One region of the Lelliottia sp. RD5 genome, then DNA from elsewhere that is predicted to be linked to it. Evidence: predicted binding sites of a transcription regulator. Region 1 holds the regulator's gene; the other holds the start of a gene.
What was found. The regulator LexA, encoded in region 1, represses DNA repair genes until DNA is damaged. The targets are predictions, from matches to a motif close to TNCTGTATGTACATACAGNA.

Region 1 (5,632 bases):
ACAACGCAGGAGCTGCTCGTGCAAGCTGAAAAGCTCTGTGCGCAACGCAATGTGCGCCTGACCCCGCAGCGCCTTGAAGTTTTGCGTTTGATGAGCCTGCAACAAAACGCGATCAGCGCCTACGATTTGCTTGATCTGCTGCGTGTTAACGAGCCGCAGGCTAAACCGCCTACGGTTTACCGGGCGCTTGATTTCCTGTTGGAACAGGGCTTTGTGCATAAAGTGGAATCAACAAATAGCTATGTGCTTTGCCATTTGTTCGATCAGCCGACGCACACCTCTGCGATGTTCATCTGCGATCGATGTAGTGCAGTGAAGGAAAAAGCGGCGGAAGGGGTTGAAGACATTATGCATACGCTGGCGGCAAAAATGGGCTTTGCGCTACGTCATAATGTGATTGAAGCACATGGCCTGTGTTCAGCCTGTGTGGAAGTAGAAGCGTGTAGCCATCAGGACGCGTGTCAGCACGATCACTCTATTCATGTGAAAAAGAAGCCGCGCTAAAATGCAAAGCGGGCGGCCATTAAGCCGCCCTCAGGGATAGTACGTCCTTGTACTTTCGGGTAGAACCTTTCGCTACGGAATTGCCTACCAGCGATAATCGTGACGTTTTTCCCAATCACCGACCTCTTTCTCGGCCTGATCTTTCTGGTAACCGTAACGTTCCTGAATTTTACCGACCAGCTGGTCACGCTTACCTTCAATGATGGTCATATCATCGTCAGTCAGCTTACCCCACTGCTCTTTCGCTTTACCTTTAAACTGCTTCCAGTTACCGCCGATTTCGTCTTTATTCATAATCATGTCCTCATCGTTCGGTTATCACGTAAATTTGTATCGTCCGTTACGTTCATTTCCTGCTGGACGTGATAATAATTGTAGACAAGGATTCGGCAGTCGTTTCGATATTCAGAATCTTTAACCATCTGGACAAAAGAAGCCGCTACGAGAACCAGCTGTTTTCGCGCCAGTGACGTCGCCAGATAACCCACAGCGAGAGGCCTCGCAGAGCAAGAAAGACAGCGAGTGCCAGCCACAAACCCTGGTTTCCCAAATAGGGAACGGTGAGCAACGTCAAACCGAAACCCGCCGCGGCTACCGCCATGCTATTGCGCATTTCTGCACCCCGTGTTGCGCCAATAAACATGCCATCCAGCAAATAGCACCAGACACCCGCCACCGGTAGCACCACTTGCCAGAAAATGTAGTGCCGTGCCAGCTCACGTAGTTCAGGTAATGACGTCAGTAGCGCGACGATATGCCCGCCAAAAAGAGCGTAAATTAGCGCAAACACCAGCGCGACCAGCCCGGACTGACGGCAGGCGGCTCGCCAGACCTCCTGTAATTTCCCGGCCTGTCGCGCACCGAAAGCCTGACCGGAGTGCGCTTCAACGGCATAGGCAAAACCATCCAGCGCGTAGGCGGTAAATGTCAGCAGCGTCATTAGCACCGCGTTGACCGCAACGATCTCAGGCCCAAGACGCGCGCCCAATACGGTCATCGCACCGAAGCATAGCTGGAGCAATAAAGAGCGCAACATGATGTCGCGGTTCAGCGCCAGCAGCTTGCGCATATTGCCCCGCCATGCATTTTTCAGCAGCGCGAGTGTGACGCCACGCATCACCAGCACGCGTTTCACCATCCATAAGCCGATAAGGAACGTGGCATATTCCGCGATGACGGTTGCCAGTGCGGCACCCTGCACATTCATATGCAAACCCATCACCAGCCACAGATCGAGAACGATATTCAGGATATTCCCCACCACCAGCAAAATGAACGGGGCACGGACATATTGCACGCCGAGCAACCAGCCAAGCAGCACGAGGTTAGCGAGCGATGCAGGGGCGCTGAGCCAGCGAATTTCCAGAAAACGGCGCGCCTGTGCCAGCACCGCCTCGCTGCCGCCGACGATATGCAGCGCCAGATCGATGAGAGGCGCACGCAATACGACAATCAGCAGCCCGGCACCTAATGCCAGGATCAGCGGCTGAACCAGCGCCCGCCCAAGGCGAACGGGATCTTTCGCGCCAAAAGCCTGGGCTGTCAGTCCGGTTGTGCTCATGCGCAAAAACAGGAGCAGCATAAAGAGGAAGCTGGTCGCCATCGCGCCAATCGCGATGCCACCTAAATAAACAGGAGAATCCAGATGTCCAATGACGGCCGTATCCACCAGTCCAAGCAAAGGAACGGTGATATTGGAAAAAATCATTGGCAGCGCAAGACGCCATAATGCCTTGTCTGAAGTTGTCAGCAGAGACATAGGAAATTACCGGAAGCGAGATAAGACAGCCAGGCTGCGCGGATGGCGCAGCCTGTCAGAGAGAAATTACAGCCATTCACCGTTGCGGATAACGCCAACCGCCAGTCCTTCAATAGAGAAGGTTTGCTCGCGCAGATCCACCACAATTGGAGAAAACTCGCTGTTTTCAGGCAGAAGTTGCACAGTGTTGCCCTGTTTTTTCAGGCGCTTAACCGTCACTTCGTCGTCAATACGCGCAACCACGACCTGTCCGTTACGCACATCCTGAGTTTTATGAACAGCCAACAGATCGCCGTCCAGAATACCAATATCCTTCATGGACATACCGCTAACACGCAGTAAGAAATCTGCGCTCGGCTTGAACATACCCGGATCGACCTGATAGTGGCCTTCAATGTGCTGCTGTGCCAGCAACGGCTCACCCGCCGCAACGCGACCGATAAGAGGGATGCCCGTTTCTTCTTCCACCAGTAAGCGGATACCGCGTGACGCGCCTGAAACAATCTCAAGCACACCTTTACGTGCCAGCGCTTTAAGATGCTCTTCAGCGGCGTTTGGTGAACGGAAGCCCAGGCGCTGAGCGATTTCCGCACGCGTGGGTGGCATTCCCGTCTGGCTGATGTGATCCCTGATGAGATCAAACACCTCTTGCTGTCTGGCCGTTAACGCTTTCATTCCGCCCCCTGGGTGTATATACAGTTATGCTGTGAGTATATACAGTCAAAGGCGAATTTGGAATCAAAAACTGCACAAAAAACCAGAGACTTATTCGATTCCTGAAAGCTTATCGAAAATGTGACCAAAGGAGAGTGACCCAGGTAATGACAGCGATGATAATCGCCAGCAGTACAGCGGCAGAGCCCATGTCTTTCGCACGACCAGAAAGCTCGTGGAAATCAGAACCAATACGGTCAACAACGGCTTCGATAGCGCTGTTGAGAATCTCCACTATCATCACCAAAAGCACGGAGCTGATGAGAAGTACGCGGGTGATAGCATCGACATCAAGGAAGCACGCAATAATCACGGCAATAATGGCGGCAACGCCTTCTTGCCGGAAGGCGGCTTCATTTATCCATGCTGCGCGGAAACCTTTCCATGAATATCCGGCTGCTTTGATGATTCGGGTAAACCCAGTGGTATTATTGGCCATTAAAAGAACCTTTTATTAGATTTGACGTCAGTAACAAGGGCTGCAGCGGGTTTCGCAGCAGCCTGAAGTATGACGGGTAACAACAGAAATCTTGCGCGCTTTCTGTTATCCTTGCGCCGCAATTGCATTATTAACCAGAGGCTTTACATCGTTTATGTCCGGCTGGCCACGAATTTACTACAAATTACTTAATTTACCATTAAGCGTACTGGTAAAAAGTAAGTCTATCCCGGCGGAACCTGCGCTGGAATTAGGGCTCGATACCTCGCGCCCTATTATGTACGTTTTGCCTTATAACTCGAAGGCAGACTTACTGACGCTGCGCGCCCAATGTCTGGCGCACGATTTACCGGATCCTTTGGAACCCCTGGAGATCGACGGCACTCTCCTTCCTCGCTATGTGTTTATCCACGGCGGGCCGCGCGTGTTTACCTATTACACGCCGAAAGAAGAGTCGATCAAACTGTTCCACGACTATCTTGATCTGCACCGCAGTAACCCCGATCTGGACGTCCAGATGGTGCCAGTGTCGATCATGTTTGGTCGTCGTCCAGGGCGTCAAAAAGGCGACGAGAATCCGCCATTGCGCATGCTTAACGGCGTGCAAAAATTCTTTGCCGTGTCATGGTTGGGTCGCGATAGTTTTGTTCGTTTCTCGCCGTCTGTGTCGTTACGACGCATGGCTGATGAGCACGGTACCGATAAAATTATTGCCCAAAAACTGGCACGCGTTGCGCGTATGCACTTCGCCCGTCAGCGTTTAGCGGCTGTGGGGCCACGATTGCCCGCGCGTCAGGATCTGTTCAACAAACTGCTGGCGTCCAAAGCGATTGCCCGCGCGGTTGAAGACGAAGCGCGAAGCAAGAAAATCTCTCATGAGAAAGCGCAGCAAAACGCTATCGCACTGATGGAAGAGATTGCAGCGAACTTCTCCTACGAGATGATCCGACTGTCTGACCGTATTCTGAGCTTCACCTGGAACCGTCTGTACCAGGGGATTAACGTTCATAACGCCGAGCGTGTGCGCCAGTTGGCCCACGACGGTCATGAGATTGTCTACGTGCCCTGCCACCGCAGCCACATGGATTATCTGCTGCTCTCCTACGTGCTCTATCATCAGGGGCTGGTTCCGCCGCATATTGCTGCCGGGATCAACCTGAATTTCTGGCCAGCAGGTCCGATTTTCCGTCGTTTGGGCGCATTCTTTATTCGTCGTACCTTTAAAGGCAACAAGCTCTATTCAACGGTGTTCCGCGAATATCTGGGCGAACTGTTCAGCCGTGGTTATTCCGTCGAATACTTTGTTGAAGGGGGTCGCTCCCGCACCGGCCGTCTGCTCGACCCGAAAACCGGGACGCTCTCGATGACCATTCAGGCCATGCTTCGCGGCGGCACACGTCCGATTACGCTGGTACCGATTTACATTGGTTACGAACACGTAATGGAAGTGGGCACGTACGCTAAAGAGCTACGCGGCGCGACAAAAGAAAAAGAGAGCTTACCGCAGATGCTGCGTGGTCTGAGCAAGCTGCGTAATCTCGGTCAGGGCTACGTAAACTTTGGCGAACCGATGCCGCTGATGACGTATCTGAACCAGCATGTGCCGGAATGGCGAGAATCTATCGATCCGATCGAAGCCATTCGCCCGGCGTGGTTGACGCCTACAGTGAACAATATCGCTGCCGATTTGATGGTGCGTATTAACAACGCGGGCGCGGCTAACGCCATGAACCTGTGCTGTACCGCGCTTCTGGCCTCTCGTCAGCGCTCACTGACACGCGAACAGCTGACCGAACAGCTCGATTGTTATCTCGACATGATGCGCCATGTTCCGTACTCAACGGACTCAACTGTACCGTCTGTGACGGCGGGGCAATTGATCGACCATGCGCTGCAAATGAACAAGTTCGAGGTCGAGAAGGACACGATTGGTGACATCATCATTCTGCCGCGCGAGCAGGCGGTGTTGATGACGTACTATCGCAACAATATCGCGCATATGCTGATGCTGCCGTCGTTGATGGCTGCCATCATCACTCAGCACCGTCGTATTTCCCGTCAGGAGATACTGCGTCATGTTGAAGTGCTTTACCCGATGTTGAAAGCGGAGTTGTTCCTGCGCTGGAGTAAAGACGAGCTTGCAACAGAGCTGGATAAACTGACCGAGGAGATGCTCCGTCAGGGGCTGATCGCGGTGAAAGGCGATGAGCTGCATA
Region 2 (5,632 bases), on a different contig from region 1:
CGCTTATCTTCTTTGTTCAACGAGCCGACGATACCGCAGTCAATGCCGATATATTTCGGATCTTCCGGGTGCTCGTAACTGACAAAGATATTCCCCGGGTGCATATCGGCATGGAAAAAGCTGTCGCGGAAAACCTGGGTGAAGAAGACCTGCACGCCGCGTTCGGCCAGCAGTTTCATGTTCGTTCCCTGATTTTCCAGCGCCACGATATCCGACACGGGAATGCCGTAAATGCGCTCCATCACCATCATATCCTGGCTGCAATAGTCAGAATAAACTTCTGGCACGTAGAGCATCGGGCTGTTTTCAAAGTTACGACGCAGTTGGATGGCGTTGGCCGATTCGCGCAGCAAATTGAGTTCATCGATGAGCGTTTTTTCATACTCACGCACCACTTCCAGCGGGCGCAGTCGACGGCCATCTGGCAGTAAACGCGGAACCCAGCGCGCCAGGCGATAAATCAGCTTCATGTCCGCTTTGATAACCGGCAAAATATCCGGGCGAATCACTTTAATGACGATCTCTTTGCCGTTCTCTTTCAGGCGCGCGGTATGAACCTGCGCAATGGAAGCGGACGCCAAAGGCTTGATATCAAAATCATCAAACCAGGTTTCGACAGGGATATTCCCCATCGCCTCTTCGATCTGCTGCTTAGCCCGCGCACCGTCAAAGGGAGCAACACGGTCCTGCAGCAAGGCCAGCTGATCGGCAATTTGCGGCGGAAAAAGGTCGCGGCGAGTGGACAGCATCTGCCCAAACTTAATCCATACCGGTCCAAGCTCCTGTAATGCCAGTCGTAACCGCTCGCCCAGCAGTTTGTCCTTGTGACGATTAGGCATCCAGAACAGCATACGCCGCCAAATCCGCAGCGGCAGAGTGATTCGCATTTTGGGAATGAGTTCGTCGAGCCCGTAACTTAAAAAGGTGCGAACGATAAAATAGAGGCGCCGAATTTCACCAGGCGTCATTTGCCCTCCAGTTTTTCCAGCCGTTTGGTTAGCGCGTCGACTGCACGTTCAACGGCAGACGTTTCTTCCGCAAACCATGCTAATTCCAGCGTGCCTGGTGCCATCCGCCACTCCTCGGTAATCACCTCGGCAACATAGCGTTGCTGACGCTGTAACCCTTTACGTAAGAATGACGAGCCGCCACGAAGGACCTTGCTAATGCTTTCAGCGGCGATGTCGCCAATGTAGGGCGCCAGCAGTTCAGCCGGATCAAACTCAGCCAGATCGGCAAGCGCCACAAAGTTCTGCACAACCTGCAGATCGCCTTCCACTTCCAGTTCGCCACTGCGAATCAGTGCGGTCAGTTGCTGACGGTCGCGTAGCTTCGGTAACACGCTCATATGGGTGATGACGGAGCAGTCGGCCTCACCTTCCCACTCGCCCAGCACATCAAGCTGACGTTCACTAAAGACCAGCACCAGCGGCGTGGAGAACTCCTTCAACACGATGCGTAGGACTTTACCGTTCAGACGCTGGCGAGCCGTTTTCAGCGCAGGAGAGCGATACAGAAACGTGTTCAGGACATTTTCGATGCCTGCGGTGACTAAGGGTTTAATAGGCATAGGCCGCTTCCACTCAGAACTTGTAGCCGCGATGCAGCGCAACAACACCGGCTGTCAGGTTGAAATACTCAACGTTCTCAAGGCCTGCATCCTGCATCATCGCTTTTAAGGTGTCCTGATCCGGGTGCATACGGATAGATTCCGCCAGATAGCGGTAGCTTTCGCCGTCGTTTGCCACCATTTCACCGATACGCGGTAAAACGTGGAACGAGTAGGCATCGTAGGCTTTGCTCAGCGGTTCGATAATAGGTTTGGAGAATTCAAGCACCAGCAAACGGCCACCTGGCTTAAGCACGCGATACATAGAACGCAGCGCTTTTTCTTTATCGGTGACGTTACGCAGACCAAAAGAGATAGTGATGCAGTCAAACGTGTTATCCGGGAATGGCAGGGCTTCAGCATTGGCCTGAACATATTCAACGTTGCCGACAACGCCAATGTTACGCAGCTTTTCGCGCCCCATTTTCAGCATGGAGTCATTGATATCTGCCAGCACCACGCGGCCGGTATCACCAACCATACGGGAGAATTTCGCGGTTAAATCACCTGTACCACCCGCCAGATCCAGCACGGTTTGACCACGACGAACGCCGCTACAGTCGATAGTGAAGCGCTTCCACAAGCGATGAATTCCGAATGACATTAGGTCATTCATGACATCGTACTTTGCCGCCACGGAATGGAATACGTGGGCAACCATGTCAGCTTTCTGCGCTTTGGCGACAGTCTGAAAGCCAAAGTGTGTAGTATCTTGTGAATCGTCAACCATCTCAGTGCCTGCTAATCCGTCAAATGTTCGTGAAGTGTAACAGATTGGGCGCGTTTGCCCTACGATTCAACCACCCTGAAAGAATCGGTTTGCCTGCGTTTCGGACAATGCTTGTGCGGCTAAATCATTGTCTTGATTGTCTGTATTTTGCTCATTCACCCCGTCACGAAGGCGATATTCTTCATCCTGAGCCGTGGCCTGTTCGGCCAATTCCGGATTAATCTCGCGCTTGACCTCAACACCCAGGCTGCGAAACGCCTCAGCTTGTGAAAGCAGATTTCCTCGACCCGACGAGAGTTTTTTCATCGCCTGACGGTAATTCTCCTGTGCCCTGTCCAGGCTTTGCCCAACGGATGTCATGTCATCCACAAACAGGCGCATTTTGTCGTACAGCTTGCTGGCGCGATCGGCAATTTGCTGCGCGTTACGGCTTTGATGCTCGTACCGCCACAGGTTTGCGATGGTACGGAGCGCCACCAGCAGCGTGGTTGGACTGACCAGCATAATATTGTTTTTCAACGCTTCGGTGATAAGTTCTGGTTGTCTGTCCAGTGCCAGCAAAAATGCCGGTTCGACCGGAATAAACATCAGCACATAATCCAGCGAGCGCAGCCCTGGCAACTGTTGATAATCTTTTCGCCCCAACAGGCGAATGTGATTTCGTACCGAGGCGATGTGCTCCTGGAGTGCGGATTCTCGGGTGAAATCATCTTCGGCATTGAAGTAGCGCTCATAGGCCACCAGCGTCATTTTGGCGTCAATCACCACGTCTTTGCCCTGCGGCAGGCGCACGATGACATCGGGCTGCATCCGCGATCGGGTGTCGGTTTCAATGCTAACCTGCGTTTCGTATTCATACCCCTCGCGCAGACCAGAGGCTTCCAGCACGCGGGTGAGCACCACTTCGCCCCAGTTCCCCTGCGTTTTATTGTCGCCCTTGAGCGCACGCGTCAGGTTGACCGCCTCTTGCGCCATCTGCGCATTCAGCTGCTGGAGATTACGGATTTCATGCGCCAGGGTGTGGCGTTCACGCGACTCCTGGCCAAAGCTGTCCTGCACCTGACGACGAAAACCATCCAGTTGTTCACGCAGGGGGGTCAGCAAACCGTTCAGGCTCTGACGATTCTGCTCATCAACGCGGCGGTTGCTCTGCTCAAAGATGCGGTTAGCCAGATTTTCAAACTGCTCGCTCAGGCGCTGCTCGCTGTTGATCATCTGACGGATTTTGTCTTCGGCATGCAGCTGGGTGGATTCCAGACGGGTCGTGACTTCGCGCAGGTCGGCTTCTAAAGAGGTATTGATATCACGCAGATTACGCAGTTCATTGTTGAGCAATTCGCACTCTTCGCGCCAGTGCGCGCTCTGCGTAAGCTGTTGTTTTGCAGCACTGAGCTCAGCCACCATCTCTTCACGATCGGCCAGCTGATCGGCTTTATGTTGCGCATGCTGGTAGCTGGACATCAGCCAGCCCACACCCGCGCCCACCAGCGCAATGACTGCATAAATTAGGATTGAGATATCCACAACGCCCCCTGCATCAAACCATTACCCGCACAAAATAGAATTGTGCTGTATAAACGTCCAGTTTGAAAGGGGTTTCCTGCGAGGCGCTACGCAAAAAGAAAAGGCCGAACGCGTCGGCCTTTTATCTGAAAGGGGAAACTAGATCAGGCGGCGAGCCGCTTCAACCACGATTTTCACCGCGTGGCTTTCGGTTTTCTTCATGGTTTCTGCGTTTGGAATTTCTTGCTGGGTGCGGTTAACGATGACGCCCGCCACCATACCGGCACGCAGACCCTGGCTTGCGCACATGGTTAGCAGCGTTGCAGATTCCATTTCATAGTTCATTACGCCCATGGACTGCCACTCTTCCATCGAACCTTTAAAACGGTTCACCACGCGACCGGAGAAGGTGTCATAACGCTCCTGGCCTGGGTAGAAGGTGTCAGAAGAGGCGGTCACGCCGATGTGAGTCGTTGCGCCCACGGATTTCGCAGCTTCAACCAGCGCAGTGGTACATTCAAAGTCCGCCACGGCCGGATATTCCATTGGCGCAAAGTGCAGGCTTGCACCGTCAAGACGCACAGATGCAGTGGTCACCAGCACGTCGCCGACGTTGATGTGCGGCTGAATAGCGCCAGTGGTCCCGATACGCAGGAAAGTACGAATGCCCAGCTGTGCCAGCTCTTCAACGGCGATAGAGGTAGAAGGACCACCGATACCGGTCGAACACACGATAACGGCTTTGCCATCCAGCTCTGCACGCCAGGTGGTGAATTCGCGATGCGCAGCCAGCTTAACCGGCTTATCCATCAGCGCGGCGATCTTTTCCACACGCTCAGGATCGCCAGGGACGATAGCCAGCGTAGCCCCTTGTAAATCGTTTTTAGTGAGGCCGAGATGAAAAACATCAGACTTAGACATAGGTGACTCCTCTGTGGGTCGGGTTGTCAGAAGAAGTAAAACGGTACTTTACAGAAGCACCGGGCACATTTTCGTGACAGACCTCACCACGAATGAAAATGATTGCAGTTAATTACCATAAAATAGTGACACTCATCACACTAACAAGTTATATCGTTTACTACTGCACAAAAGATAGCCCGTTTCGGGCACTGTGAATTGTTAACTTGAGGTCTATATTTATTTGCACCAACGGGTACGGAGAATACCATGACTCAAAAAACGAATTTTGCACCTGCCGCCGCCCCTCTCGCGTCAACCATCGTTTCAACGTCTGAAGACGCCATCACGGCAGGCGAAACCTCGATCCCTTCCCAGGGTGAAAACATGCCCGCTTATCACGCGCGTCCAAAGGGCGTGGACGGGCCTTTGCCGATCGTCATTGTGGTTCAGGAGATTTTTGGCGTTCACGAACATATTCGGGACGTCTGCCGTCGCCTGGCGCTGGAGGGGTATCTGGCCGTCGCGCCGGAGCTGTACTTCCGTCAGGGCGACCCCAATGAATACAGCGATATCCCCACGCTGTTCAGCAATCTGGTTAGCAAAGTACCGGATGCGCAGGTGCTGGCCGATCTCGATCATGTCGCCAGTTGGGCGGCGCGTAACGGCGGCGATGCGCATCGGCTAATGGTCACGGGCTTCTGCTGGGGCGGACGCATCACCTGGCTTTATGCCGCACACAATCCGCAACTGAAAGCCGCCGTGGCCTGGTATGGCAAGCTGGTTGGCGAGAAAACGCTGAATTCACCTAAGCATCCGGTGGATATCGCGGTCGATCTCAATGCGCCCGTTCTTGGGCTTTACGGTGGCGAAGATACGGGCATTTCGCT

Region 2: a site for LexA is predicted at 3,907-3,926, ahead of rmuC (DNA recombination protein RmuC). Genes of this name have one in related genera too.

Annotation. Positions count from the first base shown of each region.
Region 1 covers NZ_JBVYHQ010000005.1:34,180-39,811, reverse strand. The annotation lists gene zur (zinc uptake transcriptional repressor Zur) at 1-504, shown strand, start outside; gene AC0LWE_RS15860 (CsbD family protein) at 589-798, opposite strand; gene dinF (MATE family efflux transporter DinF) at 944-2,263, opposite strand; gene lexA (transcriptional repressor LexA) at 2,330-2,938, opposite strand; gene AC0LWE_RS15845 (diacylglycerol kinase) at 3,048-3,416, opposite strand; gene plsB (glycerol-3-phosphate 1-O-acyltransferase PlsB) at 3,571-5,632, shown strand, end outside.
Region 2 covers NZ_JBVYHQ010000011.1:66,477-72,108, reverse strand. The annotation lists gene ubiB (ubiquinone biosynthesis regulatory protein kinase UbiB) at 1-968, opposite strand, end outside; gene ubiJ (ubiquinone biosynthesis protein UbiJ) at 965-1,570, opposite strand; gene ubiE (bifunctional demethylmenaquinone methyltransferase/2-methoxy-6-polyprenyl-1,4-benzoquinol methylase UbiE) at 1,584-2,339, opposite strand; gene rmuC (DNA recombination protein RmuC) at 2,406-3,863, opposite strand; gene udp (uridine phosphorylase) at 4,002-4,763, opposite strand; gene AC0LWE_RS21390 (dienelactone hydrolase family protein) at 5,013-5,632, shown strand, end outside.